DNA from 3 places in the Brevibacillus sp. FSL K6-6036 genome. Region 3 is predicted to be linked to each of the others. Evidence: riboswitches for the same ligand, from Rfam matches in the RefSeq annotation. Region 3 holds a riboswitch; each other region holds the start of a gene.
The links. Region 3 has a riboswitch for cyclic di-AMP ahead of NST37_RS13390 (CAP domain-containing protein). Riboswitches for the same ligand answer to the same signal wherever they lie in the genome.

Region 1 (10,500 bases), 1.7 Mb from region 3:
ATATGAACCGTCACAGTATTGAGGGAGCCGTAGCCGTATCCCCATACCCGGTCGTAAATTTGTTCGCGGGTAAACACAATGCCGGCATTTTCGGCCAGAAAGGTGAGCAACTGAAATTCTTTGGTGGAAAGGTCAATTTTTTCTTCATTTACATACACCGAGTACGTTTCCTTGTGGATTTCCAGTCCTTTAAATTTCAAAACGGTAATGGAGGAGCCGGATGGGTCCTTTTCGCTGTGCTCTTCGGTATGCTTGCGAATCCGCTCGTACCTTCTCAGATGCGCCCGGATGCGGGCGAGCAGCTCTTCCGTGTCGAATGGCTTCGTGATATAGTCATCGGCGCCGATTTCAAAACCGACGACTTTGTCGACCGCTTTTCCTTTCGCACTGAGAAACAGGATCGGCAGGTCCGATTCGCGGCGAATTTGCGAGCACAGCTCATAGCCGCTCATATTCGGCATCATGATGTCCAAAAGAATCAAATTGGGCTTCAAGCCTTGCTTCAACAAAGTAAGGGCATGCTCCCCGCTCTCTGAAGAAGTGACCTCATACCCTTCGTTTTCCAAAATATCTTCAAGAAGCTCTATGATTTCCTGATTGTCGTCTACAAGCAAAATATGGTCTTTCACAGGTACTCCCCCAGTAACCTCAAATCTCCTGAATATTTGTATTCTCTCCTATCATAACACGGTTTGACTGGTGAAGGACAAAGAAACCAAACGTTACCAGCGTGTTCCGGCAGGAAAAAGGACATATAATGAAGAATAGCGGGTGTTACTTCCTATTGACACCAGGTGCTAAATTTCGTCAGAAAAAGCCAGAGACCTAACGTCCCTGGCTTTCATTTTTGTGCTTGCACTTACTTGCTAGGCTGCGCTTCCGGCTGTTGTTCCGGCTGTGGCACTGTATGTGTCTCAACTGGTGTCTCAGCTGCAGCTGCTGCCTGCTGCCCAGGCTGTTGCTCTGGTTGAGCTGCCTCGGGCGCTTTCGCTTGTTGTTCTGGTTGTGCTTCAGGCAAGGAAGCCGCTTGTACCGCTTTCTTGGCTGGAGGAGTGTCGGTGGCTTTCGCCTGGAGTGCCGGAGCAGCGATTCGCTTGGCTCCTACATAGCGTTTGCTCCAGTAGTAGGGGTCGCTCAATTTGGTATTGACGACGCCTCTGCCAGATTCCGAGTGCACAAACGTGTCATTGCCGATGTAGATTCCTACGTGGGAAATGCTTCTTCCATTCGTCTTGAAGAAGACGAGGTCGCCGGGCTGCAAATCTTTGCGGCTAACCGGTTGGCCGACTTGATACTGAGAAGAAGAATTGTGAGGCAAATCTACACCTAGCGCATCAAACACATAGCGTGTAAAACCGGAGCAGTCAAAGCCTTTTTTCGTGGTTCCGGAAGACTTGTAAGGGACACCGTACAGATCATTGACGACAGTCATCAGGGGGGTTCCCTCCTGAGCATGCGCCGCACCGGTACCCATTGCAAGCAATCCGGCAATAAGCAAAGAAACTACTGTCTTGCGCAAAAGATACTGCTCCTCTCCTGAGCCTACGAGGTTAGCTGAAGGGTTCGGTCGAAAGGAATGCCCTAGACTGCGAGAGCGCAGCCATTCACCCCAAAGATAGTGGGTCCCCCGTTTCCGCATAGCGGAACTCGGCTATTTTTCGATATTTTTTTACACGCACCTCCACACAATTCAACACTTGTCCCACTTTTCCTTTTTCTACCCTTGTTTGTTCACGATTTCGTCACAATATTTTGTCATAAGCTGTAACGTTTCGTCAGTACCGTGCAAACGACATTTTTCTTCTATATGTAATGGAAACCATGTGTCGGACTTTTCTTCTCCATGACGGCTCGCCCTGCGCCGGAAAAGGGCTGAATCCAATCAAGAGGGATCCTTGTCCGATTGGGGGACGACACTTTATCCGTCCAGGGACGGAGGCAAAAACCAACCGCTCGCCCGTTATGTCGAACACTCGCCCCGTCTAGAATAAAGGCATAAGGTTGACACACCAACAAATAGTCGATTGGAGGGAAGCATTTCATGAGTGAGCGGTCTGGCAAGGTGCTCCTTGGACTCGCATTGCTGCTGACCGGAGGGTTTGTCTTATTGGACCAACTCGGTATCGATGGCGGCGATTTCCTCGGTGTGCTGATCCCCGGGCTGATCATGTTATACGGAGCCCGTAAAGTGATTGGCAGCTCCGGTTCCCGCTTCTGGGGGATACTGGTCTTTCTGTTCGGGCTGTTAATGTTGATCGGCAAGCTGCATTTACTGTTCAATGTCGTACTGGCTATCGGAGTGATTTACCTCGGGTACCGCTTTATCCGCCGCAGTGACAAGACGCATGATTCCATGCCGACAGCATGGGAGCGGCAGTGGGCACGGCAGGTATTGAAAGAGGATGCTCTGGACGGCTGGGAGCACAGAATGGCCAAGAAGCAACAACCTTGATATCGATGACAAGTGATGAAACAAACCTGAAAAGTGCAAGGTACATGACAATCAAATTTCTTGTGATATGATAAGGAGGACTAAAAAATGGGTATTTTTAAACGACTGCGTGACTTGACGGTGGCTTCTGTGAATGACGCTTTGGATTCGATGGAAGATCCGGTGGTTATGCTCAATCAGTACATGCGTGACATGGAAGTGGAGATCGGACAAGTGGAAGTGGCAGTAGCGAAGCAAGTGGCCCTGGAGAAGAAATTCCACCAGCAATGGGAAGAGGCAGTGGCGCTTGCGGAAAAACGCGATCGTCAGGTGAAGCTGGCGCTGACCGAAGGAGAAGACCTGCTCGCGCGCCGGGCTTTGGCCGACAAGAAGCAATACGAGCTGCGTGCCCAGGAATACGAAGCCCTTTATCTGACAGCATCGGAAGCCGCTCAGCAAATGCGCGAGAAGCTGGCCGAGCTGAAAGAAGAATTTTATAAAATGAGAGCGAAAAAATTCACTCTGATGGCAAGAGCGCAAGTAGCGAAAACGCAAAAGCAAGTGAACCATGCAATTGTCGGCATGGGCAATCAATCTGCCGGCAAAGGCTTTTCCCGGATGGAAGAAAAAGTGCTGCGGATGGAAGCGGAAGCCAATCTGAGCGGCCAGTGGCGCCAGACCAGCGCTGGTTTGGAGCAATCTCTCGAGTCCCTTGAAAAGAATGATCTGGATGAGGAGCTGGCCCAAATCAAAGCGTCTTTGCAAAGCAAAAAGGATGCCGAGCCTGCGAAAGTTCAGGAGTAACGACAGGAATCAGGCATCTCGTGTAGAATAGGAAGTGGCAACCAGGCAGCCTGTCCAAGCAGGCTGCTTTTCCCCTAGGAGGTTCTATCCTTGGCAGACTTTATGGTCTTTTTACGTCGATTTTTTGCGGAGCCAGGACGTGTAGGAAGCATCATTCCCAGCTCTCGTTTTTTATGCGAAAAGATGCTGTGCAGCGTGGACTGGAATCAGTCTGACGTGATTATAGAACTGGGGCCTGGAACAGGCGCCTTTACGGAAAGCATTCTAAAGAAAAAAAGGCTCGATACCAAATACATTTTGGTGGAGAGAGATCCGTTGTTTCGGGAAATGCTGACTCGCCGATTTCCCGGCATCACGATGTGGGATGAGGCACTGAAGCTGCAAGAGTACATGAGTAAGGCCGGGATTGGCAAGGCTGATGCCATTATCTCCGGACTTCCGTTTGCCAACTTTCCCGCGGAATTGCGGACGGGGATCTTGGATGAAGTCCAGTCTGCCCTTGCTCCGGGTGGCCTGTTCATCACGTTTCAATACTCCCTCCAACTGAAAGCTGAGCTGCAGACGCGCTTTCAGCGGGTAGAAACCACATTTACGCCGTTGAATATTCCGCCTGCGTTTATTTATACTTGCCGTGACGGAAGTGTAGGAAATTAGCCGACATGGGGCGTAAGAGAGGAGACCTTTGTGAAATTGTCCCGCTTACAAAAAATGACGGTCGGTGTCTTGATCATTTTGACAGGAATTGGCCTTTTTCTTGACAGCTTGCATATAATCACGTTTGGCCTCTTTGATTTGTGGCCGATGGTTCTCGTGTATTTCGGCGTACAGATGTGGGGAAATCACAAGCGTGTTCGGGGAGGCCTGCTGGCCGGGCTCGGCATCATGATTGCTTTGGACATGTGGCTTCATATCGGCATGGATGATCTGTTCCAGCTTGTAATCCCGCTTTTGTTCATTTACTTTGGATTTCGGCTGATCCGTGGGCGTTCGGCTGACAAAGGAATCCGGCCGACAATACCGGAGGCTGCCGAAGCAGCCGATGCTGATCCGAATTTTGCTTCAGCGGAAGATACGGCAACAGGCAAACAATCAGGGCATTGGAGACAGAAAGCGGGATACCGCAATCCATTTGGAACGGAAAGAAGCAGATGGACTGCTTCATCCGCGGGCCCTGGCAGCATTTTGTCGCCCAAAGATTCCCGCAGTTCGCTGATCGGTGATTTTCACTTGACATCCGGCCGCTTTGAGCTAAGCCAGTTGCATATCTGGCACGGAGTCGGGAATGTTGTCATAGATCTGTCCCGGGCGATGCTGATGGATGATGAAGCGTTTCTGATAGTCGACGGTTGGGTGGGGGACGTCACTATTTACGTTCCGGTAGATATGCCAGTAGCCGTATCTGCGGAGGTGCGCATCGGCGATCTGGAAGTGTTTGGCCATAGGCAGGGGGGCATCAATCGCAGCGTGATGATCCGCTCCGAACAGTACGAACAGGAAGCGCAAAAAATCCATGTACAGATTTCGCTGCTCGTCGGCGATGTTAAAGTCAAGTACATCTAGGGGGTACTGACAAATGCGACGACAGCGGTTGGCAAGTATCCAATGGCAGTACGTGCGCTACGGTTTGCTGCTGGCCGTAGGAGCGGTTACCGCCTCCTTTTTGTGCAGTTTGATTCTGTATTTCGTGGTGGCCGGGGACCCGGACGTCACGAGATGGCTTGCGACCTACCTGCATCTCTATTTGCCGGAGAAGCTGGATTGGAAAACACAACTGGCCTCGTTTGCATTCGCGATCCTGACAGCAAGTGTCGTCGGGTTGGTCGGAGGCTACATTTTCGGGAATTTGCTGAAAAAGAGACTGCAGGTGCTTTGGGAGGCAGCCACCAGCCTGGGGCGCGGCATATTGTCTTCGCGCGTCCCTGAGCTGGGCGAGGACGAGATCGGTGAACTGGGCTGGCAGCTGAACCGTCTGGCGGCCCAGTGGGAAGAACAGGTCGCTTCCCTGCAACGGCTGTCCAATCACAACGCCGCTTTGGCGGAACAATTGAAGCATACAGCGGTCACCGAAGAGCGGCAGCGACTGGCCCGCGAGCTGCACGACGCGGTCAGCCAGCAGTTGTTTGCCATCGCGATGACCACTGCAGCCTTAAAAAGACTGATCGAAAAAAATCCGCAGCGAGCTGCCCAGCAGATCGAGCTGGTGGAAGAAATGGCCGCGGCTGCGCAGGCGGAGATGAGGGCGCTCCTGCTGCACCTCCGCCCGGCGACTTTGCAGAACAAGGCACTGAAGGAAGCCATTGAAGATCTGCTGGAAGAGCTGACCCGCAAAAATGCGATGGAAATTAGCTGGGAGATCGAAGAAGTGGACAACCTGCCGAGCGGAATCGAGGACCATCTGTTCCGCATTTTGCAGGAATCACTCTCCAACACGCTCCGGCATGCCCGTGCCAACCACATCGCGGTCAAGCTGTTTACGCTGAAGGGGCAAGTCAGGCTGCGCATCGTAGACGATGGCGTCGGCTTTGATCCGGAGGGAGAGAAGCTGACTTCGTACGGATTGAGAAGCATGCGGGAGCGGGTGGCAGAGCTCGGCGGCTCGCTGGATATTTACTCGGCAGTCGGAAAAGGGACGCAGATCGAGGTGCGCATCCCGATCATGCTGCAAGCGGAAATGGAAGGGAGAGAGCTGACATGATACGCGTATTGCTCGTGGACGATCATGAAATGGTGCGAATGGGGTTGGCTGCTTATCTGTCTACTGAAGACGACATTGAAGTAGTAGCCGAAGCATCCAGCGGTGAAGAAGGAGTGAAGCTGGCTGTCGAGCTGCAGCCGGACGTGGTTTTGATGGACCTCGTGATGGAGGGGATCGGCGGCGTGGAAGCGACCAGGCGGGTACGTGAAACCTGCCCCGCTAGCAAAGTCATCGTCTTGACCAGCTTCATTGATGATGAAAAGGTATATCCCGTCATTGAGGCAGGAGCGTTCAGTTATCTCTTGAAAACCTCGCGTGCAGCCGAAATTGCCCGGGCGATCCGGGCGGCAGCCGCAGGCGAGCCGGTCCTGGAGTCTCGCGTCGCCGGCAAAATCATGGCCCGCTTCCGTCATGGACAAGAAGCGCAGCCGCATGAACAGTTGACGCCGCGCGAGCTGGAAGTATTGAAGCTGATCGGCCAAGGCAAGTCCAACCAGGAGATTGCGGACGAACTGATCATCGGCATCAAGACCGTAAAGACCCACGTCAGCAACATCCTGTCTAAGCTGGGCGTCGAGGACCGTACACAGGCGGCCATCTACGTACATACGCATCATCTGGACTAGCTGCTGCCCTGCTCCTCATTTCCATAGCTATCCCGTTTTCCGCTAATTCGGACTCACCCTCTGGGTGAGTTTTTTTGCTTGAATTTGGCAATCATAGAATGTAGATGATGCGGAAAGGAGAACGGGCTATGAGGCACAAACCGCGTACACGCTCCAGGGTGATGGCTGCCGATCAGGGTGTCGACATTGTCGGCGATGTCCATGCTTGTTACGACGAGTTTATAGAGCTCTTGCAGCGCTTGGGGTACGAACGTTGCCACGACGGGACCCACCGGCATCCTGAAGGCCGGAAGCTCCTTTCTCTCGGAGACATTACAAGCCGCGGGCCACAATCGATCAAGATGCTGCAGTTTTTCATCCGGCATGTGGCAGCGGGCCTGGCGGAGATGGTGGACAGCAACCACGGGTGGAAAATTGCCCGCTGGCTGGATGGACGCCCTGTCATGCTGGCGCACGGTGACGAGAAGGTAGCAGACGAGTTTCAAATATTCGAACGGGAGTACGGGGCCAGGAGGGCCGACCAATTAAAGGAGCAGAGCAGGAGACTCCTGTTTTCCTCCCCTTCGCACATGATGGTGCACTACCAGGGGCGGCTTGTCCTCGTAGCGGTTCACGCGGGGATACGCGATGATTACATCGGAAAAGAATCGCCTTCCATCCAAAGCTATTGTCGGTACGGAGATGTAGCCGGGACAGGGGCCGACGGGAGACCGATCCGCAGGGATTGGGCAGCCGAACGGGTAAAAGCCGAGCCGCTTATCGTCTGGGGACATGATCCTCGTCCCGAGCCGGAAAGAAAGAATGGCACGCTCAATATCGACCAGGGATGCGTGTTTGGAGGGATGCTTACCGCCTATCGCTTCCCGGAGGACGAGATTGTGAGCGTACCAGCACGTGAAAACTACTCAGGCTTGGCAGAAACGCCGTTGACACGCTATTTGGCCGAGTTTGGATGAGTCACACTCTCCAATCGGCTGAAGTTGACCCGGGTGAGGCGGCTGTCTCCCCCTGCTCCTTTGCCGGGGGGCTGCTTTGACCGTTTCGCTTGCGGAGCAAGGTGACCTGCTGCATCGTATTTTTGGCAGTCGAGTGGATGCCGACAGCGGCCAGAGCAGCCGTCCCGCCTTCCAGCAAGGCAATCCGCCAGTCGAATCCCGTGCTGTAGATCCATTGATTGACCATGTAAAGACCGAGGATGAGCACCATGGCGACCCAACCGCGCAGCTTTTTTGGTATGCGGAGAAAATCCGACATGCTTGCAGCGGCGGCCAAAGCCAGCGCAATGATCAGACCGAGGTCAAAACCCATCAGAATCCCTCCTTGCTCAAGGTGTGCGCAATTTTTCGTACAGCCGTTTCAGGATGACCGCTTCCGCCCACAGAGGCAGCGGTTTATCCGGCTCATGGCGCCAATCTTCGTTTGTAAGCAAGCCTTCTTTAAACATCCAATCTATCGCTTCTTGCTTCCATTCAGGCACGTTTGCTCCTCCTCCGTCTCCTGGATTTGTCTGGGTTGGCGGCTTGTATGGACGGTTGGTGTATTCGCAAAAGGAACGGACCACGCCCTCTGCGAGCTCTCGCCAATCCCGGTCCAATTTTTCCGCATCCAGCGGATTGTCGGCGAAGCCGTATTCGATAATCACTGTCTCCACACTGCCGGTCTCCCGGTGCATGAAGTAGTAGTCTTTGCTCGGGTTGTTGGGGAGTGTACGGGTAAAGATGCGGCGGCCCGGCATCCCTTCTGCTTCCAGGTCATCGAGGATCAGACGGGGAAATGTAGGGGAGGAGTAAATCGAGTAAATAACCTCCGCACCCCGTCCTCCACCGGCATTGACGTGGTTGGAGATACAATAGCGGGCACCGCTGTTTCTGACCAGAGTGGCGCGATCATCGCTCGTCAGGGTGGTATCGCCGGTTCGGGTGATGGCAACAGGAATGTTCAGGGTCTGAAATCTCGAGTATTGGTAAAGGGAAATCTGCAAATTTTTCTCTTTTTCTGTAAAGAGCTGATTGGAGCCGCCGCCCGGATCGATCCCGCCATGCCCCGGGTCTATCACCAAAATGGGGGTCATATAAAGTCACCTCCTGTTTCAGCATATGCGAAAAGGTGCGAACATGCCGAAGGACAGTTCGCTCATTTTCCCCGGGCGGCGATGTACAGAGCACGCAGTTGTGGTACAATAGGAGAGATTTAATTCCCAAAAGAGGATGGTAATGTATTGATGGCTTGGTACAACTGGGTAATCCCGATCGTGACATTGATTATCGGCCTTGCCGGAGGATTTTTCGGCGGCACGTACTATCTGCGCAAGCAGGTGGAAAATATGCAGATGGATGACAAACAATTACAAGCGATGGCTCGTTCCATGGGCGTTAACCTGAATCAAAAACAACTGAAGCAAATGAGCCGCAACATGAAAAACATGAAGATGCCTAAAAAGTTTGGCAAGTAATTGGCAAAGGGGATGTCGACATGGGTCCGACCCGTCTGCGTTATACGATGATCGGCTTCATTGTCGGCGTCGTCGTTGTTTATTTAAAAGGGCTTCCGATCAGTGAAGGAGTTCGCTTTGCTTTTCCTTTTTACGGAGCGGGGCTTGGTTTGTTGATTGACGGCATCATCTTGCGCCTAAAGCAGCGCAAGGGGAAAAATGAGTAGCCGTAAAAGAGCTGACAGGAGCATACGCAGTACAAAAAATGGATAGAGCAGCCAGAGATTTCTCGGCTGCCCTATCCATTTTTCAGCTTGTAAAGAACAACTCATAGACCATCTTGGTAATCAAGGTGATGGACACCAGCAAAAACAAGGGACGAACGTAGCGCACACCTGTTTTGATCGCAACACGGGCACCCAGCGTGGCCCCCAGGAGCATCGCCACACCCATGGTCAGCCCGGTAATGAAAATCACTTTGCCCTCCAGCATAAAGACCAGCAGAGCCGCGATGTTGCTGGCCAGGTTCAGGATGCGCCCATTGCCGGCGGCGATGACAAAATCATAGCCAAAGAGAAGAACCATCAGAAAGACGAAAAACGATCCGGTGCCGGGTCCGAAAAAGCCGTCGTAAAAGCCGATCAAAAACGTGACCGGAATCCCCAGACCGAGCGTAAACTTGGTGTATCCCTTAAACGTGGTGTTTTCGCCAAACCGCTTGTTCAGCAGGGTATAGACAAAAATTGCGGCCATCATGATGATGACCAGCACCTTGAGAAATTCTTGCGGGACAAACAGTACTGTTTTCGCCCCGAAATAGGCGCCCACAAGCGAAACGGGGAACAGGATCGCCATCAGTTTCTTGTCAAATTTACCCATGCGAATAAAGGTGACGGAGCTGGTGGCCGAGGAGATGGTGCCTGCCAGCTTGTTTGTTCCCAAAGCCAAATACGGCGGAATGCCAAGCCCAAGCAGTGCAGGGAGCGAAATTAAGCCTCCACCGCCCACGGTACTGTCGATAAAGGCAGCGACAAAACCAAAAAAGGCAAGAAACAGAATCGTTGATAAGTCCAAGTCCATAGAAGATCACCTTGCTTGTTGAATTGGGTTCATGAATAATCCAAGTCTAGCACGGCTTTTGTACATTGCAAGATACTATTTACTGATATAGGGGGATTTTGAAGATTACGATACTTAGCATACCGATTTGTTGTAAAAGTGAGCGGTTTGCATTATAATAAAAAGCGAGCTTGAACTACATACCATTAAGGAGGAATGTTATCATGGCACATCAACTTCCTGAACTGCCTTACGCACACAATGCGTTGGAGCCTCACATCGACGCGCAAACCATGGAGATCCACCACGGACGCCACCATGCTACTTATGTAAACAACCTGAACGCTGCATTGGAAGGCCACGCTGACCTGCAAGCGAAATCTGTAGAAGAGCTGATCAGCAACCTGGATGCATTGCCAGAAGCGATCCGCACTGCTGTACGCAACAACGGCGG
Region 2 (10,500 bases), 1.2 Mb from region 3:
GGAGGTGACACCGTGAGACAGTATTTGTTGAAGTCGATTCTGCAGATTGTTCCCGTGCTTTTTCTGATCTCGATCATCGTCTTCGTGCTGGTGTACGTTACCGGAGACCCGGTGTCTCTGATGCTGTCCGATACGGCGACGGACGAGGATCGGGAAATCCTGATCGCTGCGCTGGGGTTGGATCAGCCGATGCACATCCAGTATTTCCGCTTTCTCGGCAACATGCTGCAGGGGGACTTCGGCACATCTTTCCGCTATGACATGCCCGCCCTGCCGATTGTTTTGGAGCGTCTGCCGGCAACCTTTGAACTGGCAATTGCAGCCATGATCGTCGCCACGGTGATCTCGATTCCGCTGGGCATTCTGTCCGCGACCAAGCGAAATTCCTTTTTGGACATTTTCGTTTCAGGCGCTTCCGTATTGGGCAAGGCAATGCCGCATTTTTGGCTGGGAATCATGCTGATCCTGTTGTTCGCCGTCGAGTGGAAGACCTTGCCGGTATCGGGAAGGGGTTCATGGGACCATTTGATCCTGCCTGCCTTTACACTCGGGACGGGAATTGCTGCGGAGATGACCCGCCTGATTCGTTCCAGCATGCTGGAAATTTTGGGGCAGGACTACATTCGCACAGCGAGAAGCAAGGGGCTGATCGAAACCATTGTCGTGTACAAGCACGCCCTGCGAAATTCGCTTATCCCCGTAGTGACCATCATGGCTTTGCAAACCTCTACCCTGATCGGCGGCACGCTGATTACGGAGACGATCTTTTCCTGGCCGGGAATGGGACAGCTAATCATTCAGGCAGTGAATACCCGCGATATGGCCATCGTCCAGGCCGCTGTTTTTGTCGTCGCCTTTTTGGTCATCGTCAGCAACATCCTGGCAGACATTTTATACCGCGTGTTGGACCCGCGCATCAAGTACAACTAAACGGAGGTGAGCCGTATGTCTCTTCCCCTGGAATCGCAAACAGCACAAGCAGGCAGCGTCGGCCAGGCGGTCAAAAAGCCGGGGCAGCTCCGCCGTTTGGCCCGCATGCTGTTGAAAAGCAAAACAGGAACAATCGGACTTTTGATCGTCATCGTCGTCGTATTTATGGCCGTCTTCGCCAGTGCGATCGCTCCTCATGATCCGGCCAAAACCCAGGCAGCGCAGCGCCTCAAGCCTCCCATGTGGATGGAGGGAGGCTCGCCGGCAAATCCGCTCGGAACCGACAATCTGGGGCGCGATGTGCTCAGCCGCATCATCTACGGCTCGCAGGTTTCCCTGATGGTCGGGGTGTGTGCCGTCGCCGTAGCGGGCGCGATCGGGGTCGTACTGGGACTCGTCTCCGGCTACTTCGGCGGGATCGTGGATAATCTCATCATGCGGACGGTCGATTCGTTTCTCGCCATTCCGAATATTTTGTTCATGCTGGTGATTTTGACCGTCCTCGGGCCCAGTCTGACGACCCTGATCCTCGTCCTCGGCTTTACCAACTGGGTCAAGTACGCCCGCATCATCCGCGGTGAAGTGCTCAGCGTCAAGGAACGCGACTTCGTCAGAGCCGCCCGCACTGTCGGCGCAAGCGACGGGCGAATCATTTTTACACACATTTTGCCCAACGTTATTTCCTCCTTTATCGTCGTCTCTACGTTGAGCGTAGCCACGACGATCATCGCGGAGGCCTCACTCAGCTTTCTCGGCTTGGGGATTCAGCCGCCAACTGTCTCCTGGGGCGGCATGCTGAGCGACGGCAGGCAGTACCTCGCTACGAGCTGGTGGGTGGCGACCTTCCCCGGTGTAGCGATTACGATCACGGTTTTGGGCATTATGTTTCTCGGAGACTGGCTGCGCGACATTCTGGACCCTCGCATGAAGGCTAGAGCGAAGTAAGGAGGGGAGACTCGATATGGAAGCAAACTTGCTGGAAGTGAAACATTTGCGGACGCATTTCAAAACTGAGGACGGCGTCGTTCCCTCCGTAAACGGCGTCTCGTTTTCCGTAGCCAAGGGCGAGACACTTGCCATCGTCGGCGAATCGGGCTGCGGCAAAAGCGTTACCTCCCTCTCGATCATGGGATTGGTCGCCCCGCCTGGCGAAGTGGTGGGCGGAGAAATCTGGCTGGAGGGCCAAAACCTGCTCGCTTTAAGCAAAAAAGAGCTTCGCAAGCTGCGCGGCAACAAGCTGTCGATGATCTTCCAGGAGCCGATGACCTCGCTCAATCCCGTGTTTACAATCGGGAACCAGCTCGGAGAGGTATTTCGCCAGCACAGACAGATGGACAAAAAGGAAGCCCGGGCACACAGCGTCGAAATGCTGGAGCATGTCGGCATCCCCAATGCGGAAAAGATCGTCGATTCCTTTCCCCATCAGATTTCAGGGGGTATGCGGCAGCGCGTCATGATCGCCATGGCGCTGGCCTGCAATCCGGCCCTGCTGATCGCGGACGAGCCGACGACCGCCTTGGACGTGACGATCCAGGCACAAATTCTCGAGCTGCTGAAAAAGCTGAACAAGGAGTTTCAAACCGGAGTCATTCTGATTACGCACGATCTCGGTGTCGTAGCCGAGATGGCGGACCGGGTCGTGGTGATGTACGCGGGAGAAGTGGTGGAGCAGGCTGACGTCTTTTCCCTTTTTGCGGAGCCGAAGCATCCGTATACAAAAGGGCTGCTCGGTTCGCTGCCGAAGCTGGACGAAAATCGGGAGGAGCTGGACTCGATCCCCGGCTCGGTACCGAATCCGCTCGACATGCCGGGCGGCTGTGCGTTTCACCCGCGCTGCCCTGCCGCCACAGAAGAGTGCAAGCAAAACAAGCCGCAGCTTCAAGAGGTGGCCCTGAACCATCTGGCACGCTGCTTCTACGCGTAAAGGAGGCACATAGCAATGGACCAGACGAAAGAACCGCTGTTGGTGGTTAAAGGGTTAAAAAAGCATTTTCCCTTCAAGAAAGGCATGTTTTCCAAAGAGACAGGCTACGTACGGGCCGTAGATGGCGTCGACTTTACCGTGTACCGCGGAGAAACGCTGGGAATCGTCGGAGAATCCGGCTGCGGCAAGTCGACCACCGGCCAGATGATTTTGCAGCTGCTGGAGCCGACCGAAGGGGAGATTTGGTTTGAGGGAAAAAATCTGTCCACTCTCGGCAAAGCCGAGGTCCGCACTTTGCGGCAGCACCTGCAAATGATTTTTCAGGACCCGTATTCCTCGCTCAATCCGCGGATGCGGGTGGAAGAAATCGTGGCCGAGCCGCTGCGCGTACACGGCACCCACAAAGGAAGCGAGCTGAAGGAAAAGGTTGTGGAGCTGCTGCGCCTTGTCGGGCTGGATGCCCACCATATGAGCCGCCACCCGCATGAATTCAGCGGCGGGCAGAGACAGCGGATCGGTATCGCGCGCGCCCTCGCCTTGAATCCGAGCCTGATCGTCTGCGACGAGCCGGTATCGGCGCTCGACGTGTCGATCCAGTCGCAGGTGCTGAACCTGCTCAAGAAGCTGCAAAAGGAGCTAAAGCTGACCTACATTTTCATCGCCCACGGCTTGCCTGCCGTCAAGCATATCAGCGACCGGATCGCGGTCATGTACCTGGGCAAAATCGTGGAGCTGGCAGAGCGCGACGAGCTGTTTGCAAACCCGCGCCACCCCTACACGGAAGCGCTTCTGTCGGCTGTCCCGATTCCTGATCCGACGCAGCGAAAGGAACGGATTGTCCTGCAGGGCGATCTGCCGAATCCGGCCAATCCTCCGTCCGGCTGCCATTTTCACACCAGATGTCCGTATGTGCAGGATGTGTGCAGACAGACTGCGCCGACACTGACCGAAGGCACTGCAGGGCACTTTGTCTCCTGCCATTTTCCGCTCGGTTAAAGCTGAGGCAGGAGTTCTTTTGACGAACTGACATCCCTTGCTTTGCGCCGGTTTGATCATGCAAAGACACGATTGCGAAAGATTGCCCTTCTGGCGGCGTAAAGGAAGTGTCGCCAAATCCGAAAGCAGATGTTCGAATGTTCGAAAGCAGATGGAATCGCGATACGTCCCCAAACAGGCAGCGGCAAAAAAAGAAGGTGCCTCAAGGTCCAAGGCAGACCAAAGAGGCACCTTTTTCAGATATGGTTGCTCGTTCGCCAAAAATACGCGAGTTAAGGAGTGGTGAGGGTGACCTTGACGTTGACGATTTTTCCTGCGTTTGGCAAGGAAAGCTGGTAGTTCCCTACCTCATTGCGCGGGATAAAGGTCTTTGCGCTTTTGGAGGCAATCGCTTTTCCTTTCGCATCGTATCCGACAGCCGTCACGCCGATGTTCTTCCCGTCTCCGCCGTTTTCTGCCACAGCCGTGACCAGCATGGTGCCATTGACCGGGGTAAAGGCACTGCTGCTCAGCTTGGCTGCAGGATTGGACAGATCAGCGAGGAACACCTTTGCCGAGGCGATTTTGGCTCCTTGATTCAGCACGATATTGTAGTTGCCAACCTCATTGCGCGGGATAAACGTATCTTGTCCTGCCGTTTCTACGGGCTTTCCTTTGGCGTCATAGCCTACCGCGAAAACGCCGATGCTCCTGCCGTCACCACCATTCTCCACGACGGCGGTCACCACCATTTTTCCATTCACTTGGGTATAGGCGGAACTGCTTAATTTGCCGGTTGGATTGGATAAGTCGGCGAGATATACCTTGACCCCGGAAATGGCGGCTCCATGATCGAGCATGATTTGGTAGCTGCCCACTTCGTTGCGGGGGATGAACGAGTCCTGACCTTTGGTTTCTACAGCTTTTCCTTTGGCATCATAGCCGACAGCAAAAACCCCGATGTTTCGGCCATCTCCGCCATTTTCCACGACAGCTGTCACCAGCGTTTTTCCGTTTACCTGCAAAAAGGCTTCACTGCTCAGCTTGCCGGTCGGGTTGGATAAGTCGGCGAGAAGGACGTTGACGTTTGCAATTTTTGCCCCCTGGTCCAGCAGAATCTGGTAGTTGCCCACTTCGTTGCGGGGGATGAAGGTGTCGAGGCCTTTTGTCTCGATCGCTTTTCCGTTTGCGTCGTATCCGATCGCGATGACCCCGATATTCCGGCCGTCACCGCCATTCTCCACAACGGCGGTCACCACCATTTTTCCATTTACAAGACTATAGGCGGAGCTGCTCAATTTGCCTGTCGGATTGGACAGATCAGCCGGGATCACCTCGACCTTGGCAATTTGGGCGCCTCGATCCATGACGATCTGGTATTTCCCAGTCTGGCCGCGAGGGATGAATACGTCTGCTCCTTTGGTTTCAATCGCTTTTCCATTGGCGTCATAGCCGACGGCGATGACCCCGATGCTGCGTCCATCGCCTGGATTTTTCAGGGAAGCAGAAACGACCAGCTTGCCGTTTTGCACGCTGGAGCTGTAATCTAGACTCTCAGCCGATGCCGTTGAATGCTGGGCGGGAGAGAAGAAGAAGACAAGAGCCAACAGCGCTGCTTGCCACGCCTGTTTCCACTGCTTGGTCATATAGAAGTCCTCCTTGCAAGAAAAAATATGGAATATTTAGATAGATTCGCAATAAGTTAGACAAATACCTACAAATTTTCACAAATAATTACTTTTGTTACCAATGACCTATGACATTCGGACCTCATATCCGGGAAGGCGAATTTGACTTGATGATCGAGTTCATGCATAATAGCCATAAGCTTAATTTCCGATTTGCATAATCGGAAAGCGGGGGAACCACTTTTTCCGGGGCGAATCGGCAGCATATCTGCCGTAGGGAACCATCTTTCCCGAGTCCGTCAGCTAACCTCGTCAGCCTCAAGATGGGTCAAAACAAGCATTCCGTGTCAGATCATTCCGACGTGGAAAACAATTCGGTTTTTTGACCCTATGCTTTTGCAGGGTCTTTTTGTATTTTTACAGGTACAGACCCTGCATTGGCGGGGTCTTTTTATTTTCAAAAATACAGCGAAAAGAGGGGATGCGAATGGCAAATGCGGTTGTCTTTGAACGCGTGCGCAAATCGTACGGCTCGACGACTGTGATCCCGAATCTCAATCTGGAGATTCCCGAGGGGAGCATCACAGTGCTGGTCGGGCCATCCGGCTGCGGCAAGACCACGACGATGAAGATGATCAACCGGTTGATTTCGCCAACATCGGGGACGATTACCGTCGGCGGAAGGAATTCGGCGGAGGTCGATCCGGTCGCGCTGAGGCGGAGCATCGGCTATGTGATTCAGCAGGTCGGCCTGTTTCCCCACCTGACAATCGCGGAAAATATTTCGCTGGTGCCACGGCTTCAGGGGGGAAAAGGGTCGATTGATCACAAAAAGGTCGATCGCCTGCTCCATATGGTCGGCCTGGCCCCCGACCGGTACCGGGACAGATACCCGTCCGAGCTCTCCGGAGGCCAGCAGCAGCGGGTAGGGGTAGCCCGGGCGCTGATGAGCGATCCGCCGATCATTCTGATGGATGAGCCTTTTTCGGCACTCGATCCGGTTACCCGGGAGCAGCTGCAGGATGAGCTGATCCGGCTGAACCAGGAGCTGAACAAAACAGTCGTTTTTGTCACCCACGACATGGATGAAGCGTTGAAAATCGCCGACCAGATCGTGGTCATGCAAAACGGGAATGTGATCCAGCAGGGGACGCCCGATCACATTTTGCGCCATCCGGCCAATGATTTTGTCCGGGAGTTCATCGGGGAAAAACGGCTGCAGTCCCACCTCGGGCAGCTTGTCCAGGATGTCATGGTCACGCAGCCGGTTACCGTCTCCCCGGGCCGAGGGCTGGCGGAGGCTGTACAGATCATGCACCGCAAGCGGGTAACCGGGCTGATCGTTGTCGACAAGCATGGGAAGTACTTGGGCATGGCGGATACGGCGGATATTCACAAGCGGTACCCGGATGAATCGCTGGCCATCCGCGATGTGATGCGGACAGACACCATGACGCTTTCACCCGACACCCCGCTCGCGGATGCCATCGGCTTCGTGCAGGAAGCGCCGTACGGGTACGTGCCGGTCGTCCGCCAAGACGGGACGTTGGCAGGCTTGTTGACAAGGGCCAGTCTGGTCGATGTGCTTGCACGGCCATACTTGGATCAGGAGAGGAGCGTGGCGCAATGAGTGAAGTGATTTCCGTAATGGCAGACCGCTGGCCGGATATTGTGCAGGCGAGCTGGGAGCATATCGTTCTGTCTGTCGTCGCGTTGTTCTGGGCGATTGTAGTTGCGGTGCCGACAGGCATTCTGCTGACCCGGTACCGGAAGCTTGCCGGTCCGGTGCTGGCCGTGATCTCGGTCTTCCAGACGATTCCCAGTCTGGCGCTGCTCGGATTTATGATTCCGCTGTTTGGCATCGGACCGATCCCGGCTGTCATCGCGATGGTCATTTACGCGCTTCTGCCCATCGTCCGCAATACGTACACCGGCATTTTGGACGTCGATTCCTCGCTGCTGGAAGCAGGGCGCGGCATGGGGATGACCAAAGGCCAGATGCTGCGGATCGTAGAGCTTCCACTGGCCCGCCCCGTCATATTTGCCGGGATTCGCACGGCTACGGTCATGACGATCGGAGTGGCGACGCTCGCGGCGTTTATCGGGGCAGGCGGCTTGGGCGACCTGATCCTTCGCGGGATTGCCATGGTGGACACGGGCATCATCCTGGCAGGTGCGGTGCCGGCTGCGCTGCTGGCGGTCTTGTTTGACCTGATTCTGGCCTGGGTAGATTGGCGAGTGACGCCAAAAGGATTGCGCATTCGCCACTCGCGTTAGGCCGCTTTATCCAAAAAGCTGATTTTTGAAGACTTGAACACATCAGGCTTTTTGGGGTTTTTCAAATAAACGGTTAATGATGAAAGGGGAGGATCTTGTGAGAGCAGGATGGCTGAGGAAAGTTGGAATGGGCGTGTTGGCATTGTCGATGATGGCTGTGACGGGCTGCTCGGTTCTGACCGGTACAAAAGCGTCTGATCAGGTGACTGTGGTGGGGAAAAATTTCACGGAACAAGATATATTGACGAATCTCGTAGGTATCATGCTGGAGAAAAATACGGACTTAAAAGTCGAGACAAAGCCGTTTTTAGGCGGGACCGATGTAGCTTTTAACGCCGTCAAAGGCGGCAGTGCAGACCTGTATGTAGAGTATACGGGAACGGGTCTGGTCAACATCATGGGACAGGAAGCGATGAAGGACCCTCAAGAGGTGTACGACAAGGTAAAGGCAGATTTTGCAGAGAAATACAAAATGGAATGGCTGGAGCCGATCGGGTTTAACAACACCTATGCCCTGGCGGTGACAAAAGAGACGGCCGATAAATATAAGCTGAAGACAATCTCTGATCTGATCCCGCATGCGCAACAGCTCACGTTCGGAACCGAACAGGAGTTTCTCGAGCGCTCGGACGGCTTGAAAGGCCTGGAAAAATCATACGGCCTGAAATTCAAAGGTACGAAATCAATGGACGCCGGTCTTAAATATAAAGCAATCAGCGAAGGGAACGTCGATATCATCGATGCCTTCTCGACAGACGGTCAGCTCGTGAAGCACGATTTGGTCATTTTGGAGGACGACAAGCATTTCTTCCCGCCGTACTTTGCCGCGCCGCTCGTCCGTCAGGAAACGCTGCAGAAGCATCCGCAGATCAAGGAAGTGCTGAGCAAGCTCGCCGGGAAGATTGACGACAAGCAAATGGCGGTGCTCAACGCGCAGGTGGATGTAGACAAGAAGAAGTCGCGGGATGTTGCGGAAGCTTGGCTGAAGGAGCAGGGGCTGATTCCTTAAAATGAGGAAGTCGGCATTGGCTAGATATAGTGTTGGTTAGAGATGGGTAGCCGGGAGCTGTTCTCCTGGCAGAATAAAATGAAGTAGACCCGGAGCAAAAAGGTTTTGAGTAAGCCGGTTTTCACCACATTGCGTGTGAAGCCGGCTATTTTTTTGTATGAGGCGAAAGCGCACTTCATTCGTAACCGTTTCAAAGGGGTTTTTCCAATAAACTGTAAACTGTATAGACTGTTATCGGGTTGAATAGACAGGATATTGCCCAAGCGATGGGATAAATGTCATTTTTTGTCCGCGATTATGGTATAATCAAAACCGGAACATACATTCTCAAAGAAGGAGGAATCGACTTGTTGATCTCTGTTGAATCGATCACTGTGATTCGAAGCGGCAAAGCTGCCATTTCTCGGCCATCCTCACACGGGCGAAGGCAGTTGTCATAGGAATACGCAGACGGCAGGGGCATTAGGCCGACATACGTCCAAACGCAAGGTTAGAGGAAGCTCATCTCTCGCTGGAGGGAGTGTTCATAGCTCTTTCGTAAATCGATTTTTTCGTTAGTCCGTAAATCCATATCGGGTGACTTGCAAGAAATCACACACGTCAGCTTCTGTTCAGCTCCGGAACGTTTCCATATACAATCCCCAACATAAACCCCACTCGATGTTTGCATAGGTAGAGTTGTTCGTCTTCCCTGTTTCCTGATCGATGATAGGAACCTCTGATTTTGAAATAGTAGGGTACCAGCTTTACGGTATCAAAAGGAAAATGGATCGCTGCCCGGTTTCCCATATGCATAGGGAATGTATGTCTATGGCGGTGAAAGCCATTAGGCGTTTGGGTGCCAAAATACCTTGTTGAAATTTGGCGAATTGAAAAAAGTTATATTTTTGGTTAAATATGGTATACTGAAATGGTCTGATATGCTGATCTGCAATACACATTCTATCAATATTACTGTTTTTATTCTTCCAAAGAGTGATCTTCGTACGGCAGCACTATCAAAATTATGTAGGGAAAGGTTGGTTTATATGTGTGGAATTGTCGCAATGTTTTCGAAACAGGCTCCCATCACTGCGATTGCTGTCGAACGTGCTACTCGTCAACTCTCCCATCGCGGACCTGACCGGCAAAGTATCTGGCTGTCCGAAAGCAAGCGAGTCGGATTGGGTCACGCTCGCCTCAGCATTATTGACCTAGAGACTGGAGACCAGCCTATTGCGAATGAAGATGAACGGCTTCACGTTGTCGTAAACGGTGAATTCTACGATTACGAGCGAATTCAGAGAGAGTTAGTCAAACGGGGGCACCGGTTGCGAACACGCTCTGACAGTGAGATCGCGTTGCATCTGTACGAAGAGAATGGACTCGGATTTCTTGAATACCTGCGCGGTGAATTTGCCCTGGTGCTTTGGGATGAAACCGAGCAACGCCTGTTGGCTGTGCGAGACCGTTTTGGGATCAAGCCGCTTTTTTACACAGTACAAGATGGGGTTCTATACGTCGCGTCGGAGATGAAGGCGCTGTTTGCAGCAGGAGTACCCGCGAAGTGGGATCATGAATCCTACTACCAGCACTTGTTGTTTTACAAGCATCTGGATCGTACGTTATTTGAAGGTGTTAACCAGGTTCCACCCGGCCACTACCTGCTTGCTACGGCTGATGGAATACAAATCAAACAGTATTGGGATCATCACTATCCGCTGGCAGACGCGAATTCTCTGCCACGCAGCGAAGAAGAGTACATCAGTGAAGTAAGG
Region 3 (10,500 bases):
ACGACATGGGGCCATGCTCAAAGTAAGCGGAGCAACGGCTGCAGCTTTGCCGACGGTTGATTTGCTCCAGTACAATTTGGCCGGTTGTGAAGTGGCGCTGATCGAAGGAATATTTACCGGAACAGCCAATTTTGTGCTGAGTGCAATGATGGAAGAAGGCATCTCCATGGAGGAGGCGATTATCCGCGCCCAGCAGATGGGGATTGCCGAGCCTGATCCGCGCTTTGATCTCGAAGGCTGGGACACGGCCTGCAAGCTGACAATTATGGCCAATGCAGCTTTTCATGCAGGCATTCGCCTGTCGGATGTGGCACGGAAGGGCATCCAAGGCATCACACCGGAGCTAGTGCAGAAGTGGAAAGCAGACGGTCTTGTCCCCAAGCTGGTAGGCAGTCTGCGCAAAGTCGACGACACTCTCCAGGCCGCTGTGGACGTGCAGCTATTGTCCGAGACTCACCCGTTCGCCCAAGTCCGCGGGACGACCAAAGCGATTCGTCTGGAAACGGACACAATGGGGGAGCTGTTGGTGGTGGGAGGAAAATCCGACCCGGTGGCAGCCGCAGCTGCAGCCCTGAAAGACCTGGAGCACATCCTTCAGGCAAACCGGGCAAAAGGCTGAACGAATCCCTGAAGAACGAATAGCTTCACATCCCGGGTGCGTATACTAGGCACAGGTCGCACTCAGTGAGGAGGCTTCCCATGGACCAACAACAAAACAATGACAAAGATGTCAGTGTAGAGTTGCAGCAGGTGGGGGCATACCCGACCAAACAGACAATGCATGAAAAAGAGGTACCTTTGCTAGAGGAGCAGAAGTGTGACTGCTGTTCCACAGAGAGCTAAGAGCGTCGAAGCGAAGAGAACGCTTTGACGAGTACCTCTTGAATGTGAAAAGCCGGAGTGGTACCGTTCCGGCTTTTTGCTATTTCCCGCCCCGAAAGGGCTCACGCAAACGGAGACAGCTCATACGGCCCCTTGATCGCAAGCCTCATCAATTGCAGCGCCATGAAGCGGGGAGAATAGCTCATGCCGCCCTCCAGCCACCACATGATGACTCCTAAAAAGGCAGAGGCGGTATAGCGGACAATAATCTCTCGCTGTGCCGTGAGCTTGGTGTCATCGGGCTGGAATTCGTCCAGGCCTTGGGAGATGTAATCGGTGATGACTTCGATCAGGCGAGCAGCGAGTGGTGCCTGGTGATGGGACAGCATTACCTTGTAAAAGGTCGCATGGCGTGCAATCTGTTCAAACAGGCAGACGAACACGGGGTGCGGTTGATCTACGTGCAAGTCTGCTTTTTTCGCATGTTTGGTCGTTTCGCGCAGACTGTCCACCAGCTCCGAGAGGACTTCTTCTGTGCTTTGCCACATCAAATCCTGTTTGTCTCGATAGTGGAGGTAAAAGGTGGCCCTATTCAAAGTGGCACGCTCGGTAATGTCCTGTACGGTGATGGCCTCATACCCTTTTTCCTGTATGAGCGAGGTAAACGCGTCCTGAAGGAGCTGGCGTGTCCTCCTGACCCGCGGATCAATCTTCTTCGGTTTCATCGACATTCTTCCCATCCTTGTTGAACTTTTTCTATGTGATCCACACAACGTTGATCTTCTGTTGATTTATCGTCACTTCGGCGTTTTGTGTTGTTTGCCCATATAAGAAGGGCATTGATATAATTATTTACGACACAGTGTCGATAAAACAACTAGTTGTTTAAAATTTTTTTGAATTTCTTTTTCAGAAATGAAAAAGCGGGAGGATACGACTATGGGTCGTCTAACAGGAAAAGTCGCCATCATTACAGGTGCGGCAAGCGGTATGGGGGCACAAACAGCTCGTCTGTTTGCCCAGGAAGGCGCGAAAGTAATCGCGACGGACATGTCCGAAGACAAGCTGCAAGAAGTGGTGAATGAAATCAAGGCGGACGGCGGGGAAGCCATCGGGGTCAAACACAACGTCGTTTCCGAGGACGAATGGAAAAACGTCATCGCACAAGGTCTGGAGGCATTTGGCAACATTCACGTCCTGGTAAACAATGCGGGTATCAGTACAGATGCTACGATTGAGCAATTTACGATGGAAAACTGGAACAAGGTGATGGATGTAAACCTGACCGGCTGCGTGCTGGGAATGACGCTGGTTTACCCTGAGATGAAAAAGGCTGGAAGCGGTTCCATCATCAACATTTCGTCTACCGCAGGACTAGTTGCTCTGAACTTTACGAATGGTTACACCGCTTCCAAAGGGGCGTTGAGAGCTCTTACGAAAGCAGCAGCTGTCGAATGCGCGAAGGATTCCGTCCGCGTGAACTCCATTCACCCGGGCATTATCGAAACACCAATGACGCAAATGATCACGGCTCCAGAGGTTCGGGGCATTTTTCAGGCGCAAACGCCGCTGCCTCGTCTCGGCAAACCCGAGGATATCGCTTATGGTGCACTTTATCTCGCTTCGGACGAGTCTTCGTTTGTGAGCGGCCTTGAAATGGTCATCGACGGCGGCTGGTGCGCTCGTTAATGAGCCTCTGATCCGGGTGTCGCCATTTTCTCCTTTGATCACAAAAGCCTAGATCGATACCATGCCCACCAGCTTCAGGTGGGCTTTTTTTGCAAGCAGGGAAAAAACCGAAAAAACCGAGTCACTCTGTTGAGCAACTCGGTTCTTCTCTGCAGCCATCAAGGTTATCCGGTAAATTCTTGTACCCAGTAACCATTTTGGTAGCCTACGCCGATTTTCGTGAAATTCGGGTTCATGATGTTTTTGCGGTGACCGTCACTGTTCATCCATTGCTGCATCACTTCTTCAGCGCTGCGCTGACCCATGGCGATGTTTTCGCCGGCAGTCATGTACGATACGCCAAAGCGCTTCATCATGTCAAATGGAGAACCGTAGGTAGGGCTGTTGTGATCAAAGTAGTTGTTTTGATCCATGTCAGCCGCTTTTGCCAATGCTACCTTTTCCAATGCAGCATCGTAAGCAAGCGGAGCCAGACCAGCTTTTGCACGCTCTTGGTTTACCAGATTTGCCACTTCGCGAGCAAACTGGGAGGAAGCGTTGACAGTGTTGCTTGCCGGAGCTTTAGCCGGTTGTTGAACTGGCTTTTGTACCGGCTGCTGAACCGGTTTTTGTACCGGCTGTTGCATCGGAAGCTCTACCCATTGCATAGAGTTGGATGGAAATGCCCAGTTCCATTGGTTCCATTGGTTCGATGGTTGGGATTGTTGCGAAGGTTGGGAATTCATGAAATATGGGAGCCATTGCCCTTGATTAACAACATTTTTTACCGGGCATGTGGCAGCAAATGCTGAAGTGGACATCGAAGTAACAGCCAATCCCAAAGCAATAGCGATGATAGACTTGCCGAATGGTTTCATGTTCTCATCGTCTCCTTTTCTTCGCCTACGAGGTTAGTTGTCGGGTTCGGGCTGAGGATACAACCCTTCACAAGCGTGATTCACCCCAATGCAGAGTGGCTAACTCTACAAAAAGAAGTCCCCCGCACTTCCACTTCTTTGGAAGTTTCGGCTTGTTTGTTTGGCTTAACTAGGATAACAAATAGACTTGAGAGAATGGAACCTGTAAATAATGGCAGACCTTGTTGACGCTTGTTCAGAAAAGGAAATACCGCCGTGTATTTGTGGCATGATTTCCATGACAGGCGGCTGGAGGATTCAGCGGACGGGTGCATGTTGTTGATTTTTTTCTAAAAAATTTGTCGATATCAAAAAAATTGTATCATTTTATTCCGGGATCGTGATAGAATGAGAATATCGAGTGTTGATTAGAATTTTCAGAAAAGCGTGGTGGTACTTTTGTCATTTGTGGAAAAGAGACTTGAAGAGCTGGGGGTAAGTCTGCCCCCGAACCAACCGCCTTTGGCAACCTACGTATCCTGCGTGCGTTCGGGCTGCCTGGTTTTTACCTCAGGAGCCGGCTGCTTTGTCGATGGGAAACCGCTCTATACGGGCAGGCTGGGCAGGGAGCTTACTGTAGAACAAGGATATGAGGCGGCACAGATTACTGTCCTCAACCTGCTCAGCATGATCAAAGCGGAGATTGGCAATCTTGATAAGATTGAGCGGATTGTGAAAGTACTCGGACTGGTGAGCAGCGCAGACGATTTTTACGACCAGCCCCAGGTTATGAACGGGGCTTCCGATCTGCTGGTGAACGTTTTTGGCGACAGGGGGAAGCATGCCCGCTCTGCCTTGGGCACATCCGTTCTGCCCATGAATCTGCCTGTGGAGATTGAAATGGTCGTAGAAATCAGGGAAGAGGAGAGATAAACGCATGTTCGTTACATTGGAGCAAATCAGGCAAGCCAGGGCCAATCTCGCGGGTGTCATCTTGCCGACACCTATGCAGTATTCGCGCACTTTCAGCGAATGGTCAGGCAATACCATCTACGTAAAATGCGAGAATCTGCAAAAGACAGGGGCGTTCAAAATCCGCGGCGCGTACAACAAGATCGTGAGCCTGACAGACGAGGAAAAAAGACGGGGTGTCGTGGCCTTTTCTGCAGGCAATCACGGCGCAGGCACTGCCTACGCTGCCCAGATCCAAGGGATTGCAGCTACAGTGGTCATGCCGACCAATCCTGTACCGAGCAAGCAAAATGCGATCCTTCATTACGGCGCCAAAGTAGTAGATGGAGGGAGCACCTCCATTACCATGTATGAAAAAGCGCTGGAGCTTCACCAAAGCGAAGGTCTTGTACTGATCCATCCGTTTGAAGACATGCATATTATCGCAGGGCAAGGCACGATCGGCCTGGAGATTTTGGAAGAGCTTCCCGACGTTGACGTGGTCATCGTTCCGGTCAGCGGGGGAGGGTTGATATCGGGCGTGGCGGCTGCTTTGAAGGAGACAAAGCCGGCCGTGCGCGTGATCGGCGTGAATAGCGAGGGGGCCATGGCGATGTATGAATCGCTTCGGCACGGCTGCCCGTTTGAAGTGGAAAAGGTGGATACGATCGCGGATGGATTGATGGCCAAAAAGCCGGGAAAGATCACGTATGCACACACGACAAGATACGTCGACGAGATGGTATTGGTCTCCGAGGAAGAGATTGCAAGGACGGTGGTGAGCCTTGCGGAACGGGCCAAGATGGTAGTAGAGCCGTCCGGTGCGGCCGCTTTGGCAGCAATGATTCACCATCGGACTGCACTCAAGGGAAAAAAGGTAGTCGTGCTGGCTTCAGGCGGCAATGTAAACATGAAGCTGCTCGCTGAGCTGGTCGAAAAGTACACGCAACAAATCCCAGTATAAACAGGGTGGTGCTGACGTGAGGCGAAAAATATACAATGTAAGAATAATCGACGTTGTACATTTGCGGCAGATTGAAAGAGGAACGGTTGTCTTTGACGAATCCGGAATATTGCATGTCTCTGAGGCAGGCAATGCGGAAGTGGCAGACTGGGAGTTCGACGGAACGGGAATGACGCTTTTGCCCGGCTTGATCGACTGCCATGTGCATTTGGGCATGGACGCTTCACCTGATCCCTTCAGGCAAATCAGACTGGATTCCGCAGCGGACACGGCGTTTCGGGCTCATCAGCAAGGAAAACAGTTTCTCGAGGCTGGCATCACGACAGTACGGAATGTGGGTACACGATACAATGTAGATATTTCCTATCGAAATGCGGTTGAGCGAGGCTTTGTCGAGGGGCCGCGCGTCTACGCATCCGGCCAGCCCATCGTCATGACTGGCGGGCACTGCCATCCAATGGCGATTGAGGCTGATGGGGTTGACGAGGTGAGAAAGGCCGCCCGAAGCCAACTGAAAGCGGGAGCAGATCTCTTGAAGCTGATGGCCACGGGCGGTGTCCTAACAAAAGGAACAGAGCCGGGCTCCACGCAGCTTTCAGAGGCAGAGCTGCGCTGCGCTTGCGAGGAAGCTTCTCATGCCGGAAAAACAACTGCAGCTCATGCGATTGGTTTGGAAGGAATCAAAAACGCCATTCGTGCAGGCGTTACGACGGTCGAACACGGAACGGTACTCGATGACGAGGCCGTCCAATTGATGATCGAAAACGGAACGTTTCTGGTTCCGACCCTGATTGCTGCGACGCTGATCCTGCGCCAGCCGTCTGAGAGCGGAGTGCCTGAGGAGTTTGTCCGCAAGGCAGAGCCGTTTGTCCAGATCCATCGGGAAAGCTTCCGCAAAGCGCTTCGGCACGGAGTGAAGATTGCTGCAGGCACAGACGCCGGTACCCCTTTTAACATCCCAGGGTATTTGGCGGATGAATTGCAGCTCATGCACGAGGAAGGAATGCCAGCGATTGAGACGATTCGGGCCGCGACGCTGCAGGCAGCTGCATGCATGAAGCTGGAGGACAGAACGGGTTCCATTGAGGCAGGAAAATGGGCAGACCTGCTGCTTGTGGAGGGAAATCCGGTGGAAAACCTGCTTTCTCTCAAGCGAGTAAGGCAGGTGTATAAAGGGGGTAAGCTTTGCGTACACCACCGGTAAACAAGCAGGCCTCGTTGACGATTTGCCCAGGAGACGCAGCCGCATTCTCCCACATAAACACGCTAGGAAATGAGGTTTCACACATGAGTTCATTGCATCCCATTTTGGCCAGTTATATTCCTGTAGTTGAGGGCCTGGCTCGAACGATTGGCGACCACTGTGAAGTCGCCCTGCACGACATGACCAACCCCGAGGCTTCGATCATTGCCATTCACAACAGCCATGTAAGCGGCAGAAGCCCGGGAAGCCCGGTGACCAATCTCGGTCTGAAGCTGCTCCGTCAGGGCGAGCAAGGGCATGACTTCATTCTCAACTACAAGCACGAAGGGATTAAAGACAAAATCATCAAATCCAGCACGATTTTTATCAGGGACGAGCATCAAGCCATTATCGGTTGTATCTGTATCAATCTGGACGTGACCAGCCTTGTGATGGCCGAGTCTATTCTCAAAGGAATGGCTTCTTTTCAGCAGGAGCCAAGTGAAGAAAAAACGGAAGAACGCTTTGCTCCCACTATCTCCGAGTTGATGGACCAAATCATTGAGGAATGCATCCGCAAAATCGGCAAACCCGTCCCCTTTATGCAGAAGGAGGAGAAAATTGCCTTTATCGGTCTGCTCGATGAAATGGGGCTGTTTTTGATCAAAGGCGCTGTGCAGCACGTAGCCGACCTGCTGGATGTTTCCAAGTACACGATCTACAACTACGTGGAGAAAACGGGTAAGCAGCCTTCGTAAATTGAAAGGGAAGGGCGGGGAATATGATGGCGGCACCTGTTACGCAACAGACGAATGCAAGTAAAAAAGGATTCTTTTTGAAATTCCTTGACCGTGTGGAAGTGCTTGGCAATAAATTGCCGGATGTAGTCACACTGTTTCTCGTCATAATCGCCGCCATTTTGATCCTTTCCGCTATCGCTGCCGCACTCGGATGGTCGACGGTGAATCCCACCAATCATGAGCGGATCGCCGCAGTCAACCTGCTTAGCAAAGAGGGGATCGTCCGCATTCTGACCGAGATGGTCAACAACTTCACCTCATTCCCGCCGCTCGGCTTGGTTCTGTCGGTCATGCTTGGCGTCGGATTGGCAGAATCAACCGGCTTGATCGGCGCAGCGATGAGAAGGACTGTACTGGCCTCCCCGCGTTCGTTGATTTTGCCGATTATCGTCCTTGTCAGCATGTTGGGACACGCCGCCGGAGACGCGGCCTTCATCGTTATGCCACCGATCGCTGCGATGATTTTCACCATGCTCGGCCGGCATCCGATCGCAGGGCTTGCTGCCGCATACGCTGCTGTAGCCGGCGGCTTCAGTGCCAATCTGGTTGTTTCCGTATTGGATGTGACGTTGGCAAGCTTTACGCAGACAGGGGCTCAAATGATCGATGCGAGCTATATGTCCAGCCCTGCGATGAACTTCTATTTTATGGTGGCTTCCACTTTGATGCTCGTTCCTTTGACCGTATGGATCACTGTCAGGATTGTGGAGCCAAGGCTGGGAAGCTATACACCACAAGCTCAACAAAATGCTGTGGAAGCACAGGTGACACCGGAGGAAAAACGAGGATTGCGCTGGGCCGGTATTGCTTTGTTCGTCTGCGTGGTCATCCTGTCAGCCGTCACCATACCGAGCGGTTCGCTGCTTCGCGACCCTGATACCGACTCGCTGATTGTCTCTCCATTTATGAAGTCGCTCGTTCCCATTTTGCTCTTTTTGTTCGGGATTCCCGCTGTCGCCTACGGTATTGGAGCCGGTGTGATTCGCTCGGACAGAGATGTGGCCGAACATTTGGGAAAGACGATGTCCGGAATGGGCTATTACATCGTTCTGGCATTTGTCGCCTCGCAAATGATCGCGTATTTCAACTGGAGCAATCTCGGTCCGATTATTGCGATCGAGGGAGCTGCTTTTCTGCAAAACATCGGCTTGACAGGCCTTCCGCTGCTGATCCTGTTTATTCTGTTCGTCGCTCTTATCAATCTCCTCATTGCAAGCGCGACAGCGAAATGGGCAATTCTCGCGCCGGTCTTTGTCCCCATGTTTCTGCTGCTGGGGTACAGTCCCGCTTTCACCCAGGCTGCCTACCGCATCGGTGATTCGATCACCAATCCGATCACACCTATGCTGCCGTATTTTGCGATCTTGCTTACTTTTGCCAACAAATATCAGAAAAATCTGCAAATGGGAACCTTGATCTCAATCCTTCTGCCGTATTCGTTATTCTTCGGGATTTTTTGGCTGCTCCTGTTTGCGCTATGGTACCTGTTAGGCATGCCGCTTGGTCCGGGCCACTTTATCAAGGGATAAGAGTTTGGGAGGAAAGGTCCTCTCTGAGCAAGATGCCTCCGAACCAAACAGATTGGCAGCCGCCGTCAAGAAAAACAACCAGCGAGACAGTCTAGTCCGCTGGTTGCTTTGGTTCGTTTCCGCCATTCTCGTGATATTGTTTCCAGGCAGTCAGCCCGCCTTCGAGCGAGGTGGCATCGTAGCCTTTTTCGCGCAAGAGCTCAGCCGCTTTTCGCGCCTTGTTTCCGCTCGTACAGATCGTGATGATCTGTCTATCCGTTGGCAGTTCTTTCATTCTTTCCTGAATGTCTTCGTCCGGTTCGACCATCTTCAGATACGGGAGGTTCTCCGTCGGCACGCCGTAATCGTTCAAGCTTTCTGCACGATATTTGTCTTCATCACGCACATCGAGCAAGTATAGCCTCTCTTTGTTTGCAAGGCGGACAAGCAAGTCGCGGACCAGGATTTTTTGTTCCATGTATCAATCTCCTGTTCTTTGTTTGAAGTCTTTTGGCAAATCCTTCAGGCCATTCCATTTTACCATGCGGACGGCTTTATTTGTGACTTAACCCATAATGGGGGTGCATGAACATATCGTGTCTATTAGGTTGGAAGCAAAAATTCGTTTGTTTACAGTGGAAAGGGTTTAGATAGAACATGACTATATAGCTCACTGGCACAGAAGCGGAATGATCCAAAAGAAATCATGAATGTTTCGGGAATGATCTGCCGTAGGTATGAAAGGGAAACGGAAAAACAGGGGAATCCTGAAGTTGCTGCTGACGTGCCTCCATCCTACAATCGCCAAAGGCATTGAAGACTGTTTTCCAGACAGGAGGAAACAAGCGTGAGCTATGTAGAGCTTGCCAAGCAAGTGGCGAAAGAAGCGGGTACGATGATCAAAAACAGGCGCGAATCCCGATTTACGATAGAAGAAAAAGGCAATGCCTTCGATGTGGTCACAGAGCTTGACAAAGCATCAGAAAGCCTCATTCGCAAACGGATTTTGGAAGCGTACCCTGACCATGCATTTTTAGGGGAAGAAGAGTCCTTTGCAAACCACCATTCTTTTGTAAAATCGCTAGCAAAGGCAGACGAGACTCCTTTTCTTTGGATCGTCGACCCGATTGACGGAACCAGCAACTATGTGCAAAGAATTCCGGGCTTCACCGTTTCCATCGCCCTGACCAGCAAAGGAGAAGTGATTGTCGGCGTCGTTTACGACCCGAGCCAGGATGAATTGTTCTGGGCGGAAAAAGGAAAGGGAGCGTTTGTCAACGGGAAAGAGCTGAAGGTCGCCGGCACCGAGGATGTAGCCAGAAGCGTGATTGCGACGGGCTTTCCCTCAACACCGCTGATGCGTGAAGCGGTGTTGAAGGGGATAGGAGAGCTGGGACCGCGCTGCCAAACAATGAGGGTGCTGGGGTCCGCCGCTCTCCATCTCGCTTATGTCGCAGCGGGGCGCTTGACCGCTTTCTGGGAATATGGATTGAATGCTTGGGATGTGGCGGCAGGAACACTGCTGATCACGGAGGCAGGGGGACAGGTAACCGACATGGCAGGAAATTCCTACAAGGTCAGCACGCCTCATGTTGTAGGAAGCAATGGCCAGATTCACCGAGAGCTGTTGACGCATTTGCATCCGATAAGGTTGGATGTGTAGCAGAACAGATTGATCAAAGAGATGAGACCAGAGTTTGTTTCAAAGGAGAGCCGGAATCCTTGCGATTTGCTTTTTCATTCCAAT

Region 1: it holds a riboswitch for cyclic di-AMP, as region 3 does, so the genes downstream of both, NST37_RS05210 (C40 family peptidase) here and NST37_RS13390 (CAP domain-containing protein) in region 3, are expected to answer to the same signal.
Region 2: it holds a riboswitch for cyclic di-AMP, as region 3 does, so the genes downstream of both, NST37_RS19465 (betaine/proline/choline family ABC transporter ATP-binding protein) here and NST37_RS13390 (CAP domain-containing protein) in region 3, are expected to answer to the same signal.

Annotation. Positions count from the first base shown of each region.
Region 1 is NZ_CP150173.1:1,006,602-1,017,101, forward strand. It holds gene NST37_RS05205 (response regulator transcription factor) at 1-629, opposite strand, end outside; partial or broken gene NST37_RS05210 (C40 family peptidase) at 992-1,519, opposite strand; cyclic di-AMP (ydaO/yuaA leader) riboswitch at 1,525-1,663, opposite strand; gene NST37_RS05215 (membrane protein) at 2,042-2,452, shown strand; gene NST37_RS05220 (PspA/IM30 family protein) at 2,540-3,235, shown strand; gene NST37_RS05225 (rRNA adenine N-6-methyltransferase family protein) at 3,326-3,889, shown strand; gene liaF (cell wall-active antibiotics response protein LiaF) at 3,920-4,795, shown strand; gene NST37_RS05235 (sensor histidine kinase) at 4,809-5,930, shown strand; gene NST37_RS05240 (response regulator transcription factor) at 5,927-6,556, shown strand; gene NST37_RS05245 (metallophosphoesterase) at 6,685-7,512, shown strand; gene NST37_RS05250 (hypothetical protein) at 7,514-7,864, opposite strand; gene NST37_RS05255 (N-acetylmuramoyl-L-alanine amidase) at 7,881-8,627, opposite strand; gene NST37_RS05260 (YneF family protein) at 8,778-9,008, shown strand; gene NST37_RS05265 (hypothetical protein) at 9,029-9,214, shown strand; gene NST37_RS05270 (TSUP family transporter) at 9,297-10,067, opposite strand; gene NST37_RS05275 (superoxide dismutase) at 10,271-10,500, shown strand, end outside.
Region 2 is NZ_CP150173.1:3,909,369-3,919,868, reverse strand. It holds gene NST37_RS19490 (ABC transporter permease) at 13-930, shown strand; gene NST37_RS19485 (ABC transporter permease) at 946-1,875, shown strand; gene NST37_RS19480 (ABC transporter ATP-binding protein) at 1,892-2,854, shown strand; gene NST37_RS19475 (dipeptide ABC transporter ATP-binding protein) at 2,870-3,850, shown strand; gene NST37_RS19470 (hypothetical protein) at 4,123-5,475, opposite strand; cyclic di-AMP (ydaO/yuaA leader) riboswitch at 5,646-5,789, shown strand; gene NST37_RS19465 (betaine/proline/choline family ABC transporter ATP-binding protein) at 5,945-7,087, shown strand; gene NST37_RS19460 (ABC transporter permease) at 7,084-7,734, shown strand; gene NST37_RS19455 (glycine betaine ABC transporter substrate-binding protein) at 7,832-8,743, shown strand; gene asnB (asparagine synthase (glutamine-hydrolyzing)) at 9,772-10,500, shown strand, end outside.
Region 3 is NZ_CP150173.1:2,669,577-2,680,076, reverse strand. It holds gene NST37_RS13410 (homoserine dehydrogenase) at 1-619, shown strand, start outside; gene NST37_RS13405 (hypothetical protein) at 700-843, shown strand; gene NST37_RS13400 (TetR/AcrR family transcriptional regulator) at 945-1,547, opposite strand; gene NST37_RS13395 (glucose 1-dehydrogenase) at 1,762-2,511, shown strand; gene NST37_RS13390 (CAP domain-containing protein) at 2,676-3,368, opposite strand; cyclic di-AMP (ydaO/yuaA leader) riboswitch at 3,376-3,531, opposite strand; gene NST37_RS13385 (RidA family protein) at 3,807-4,280, shown strand; gene ilvA (threonine ammonia-lyase) at 4,285-5,262, shown strand; gene NST37_RS13375 (amidohydrolase family protein) at 5,279-6,466, shown strand; gene NST37_RS13370 (PAS domain-containing protein) at 6,550-7,203, shown strand; gene NST37_RS13365 (AbgT family transporter) at 7,230-8,774, shown strand; gene NST37_RS13360 (rhodanese-like domain-containing protein) at 8,866-9,231, opposite strand; gene NST37_RS13355 (inositol monophosphatase family protein) at 9,601-10,416, shown strand.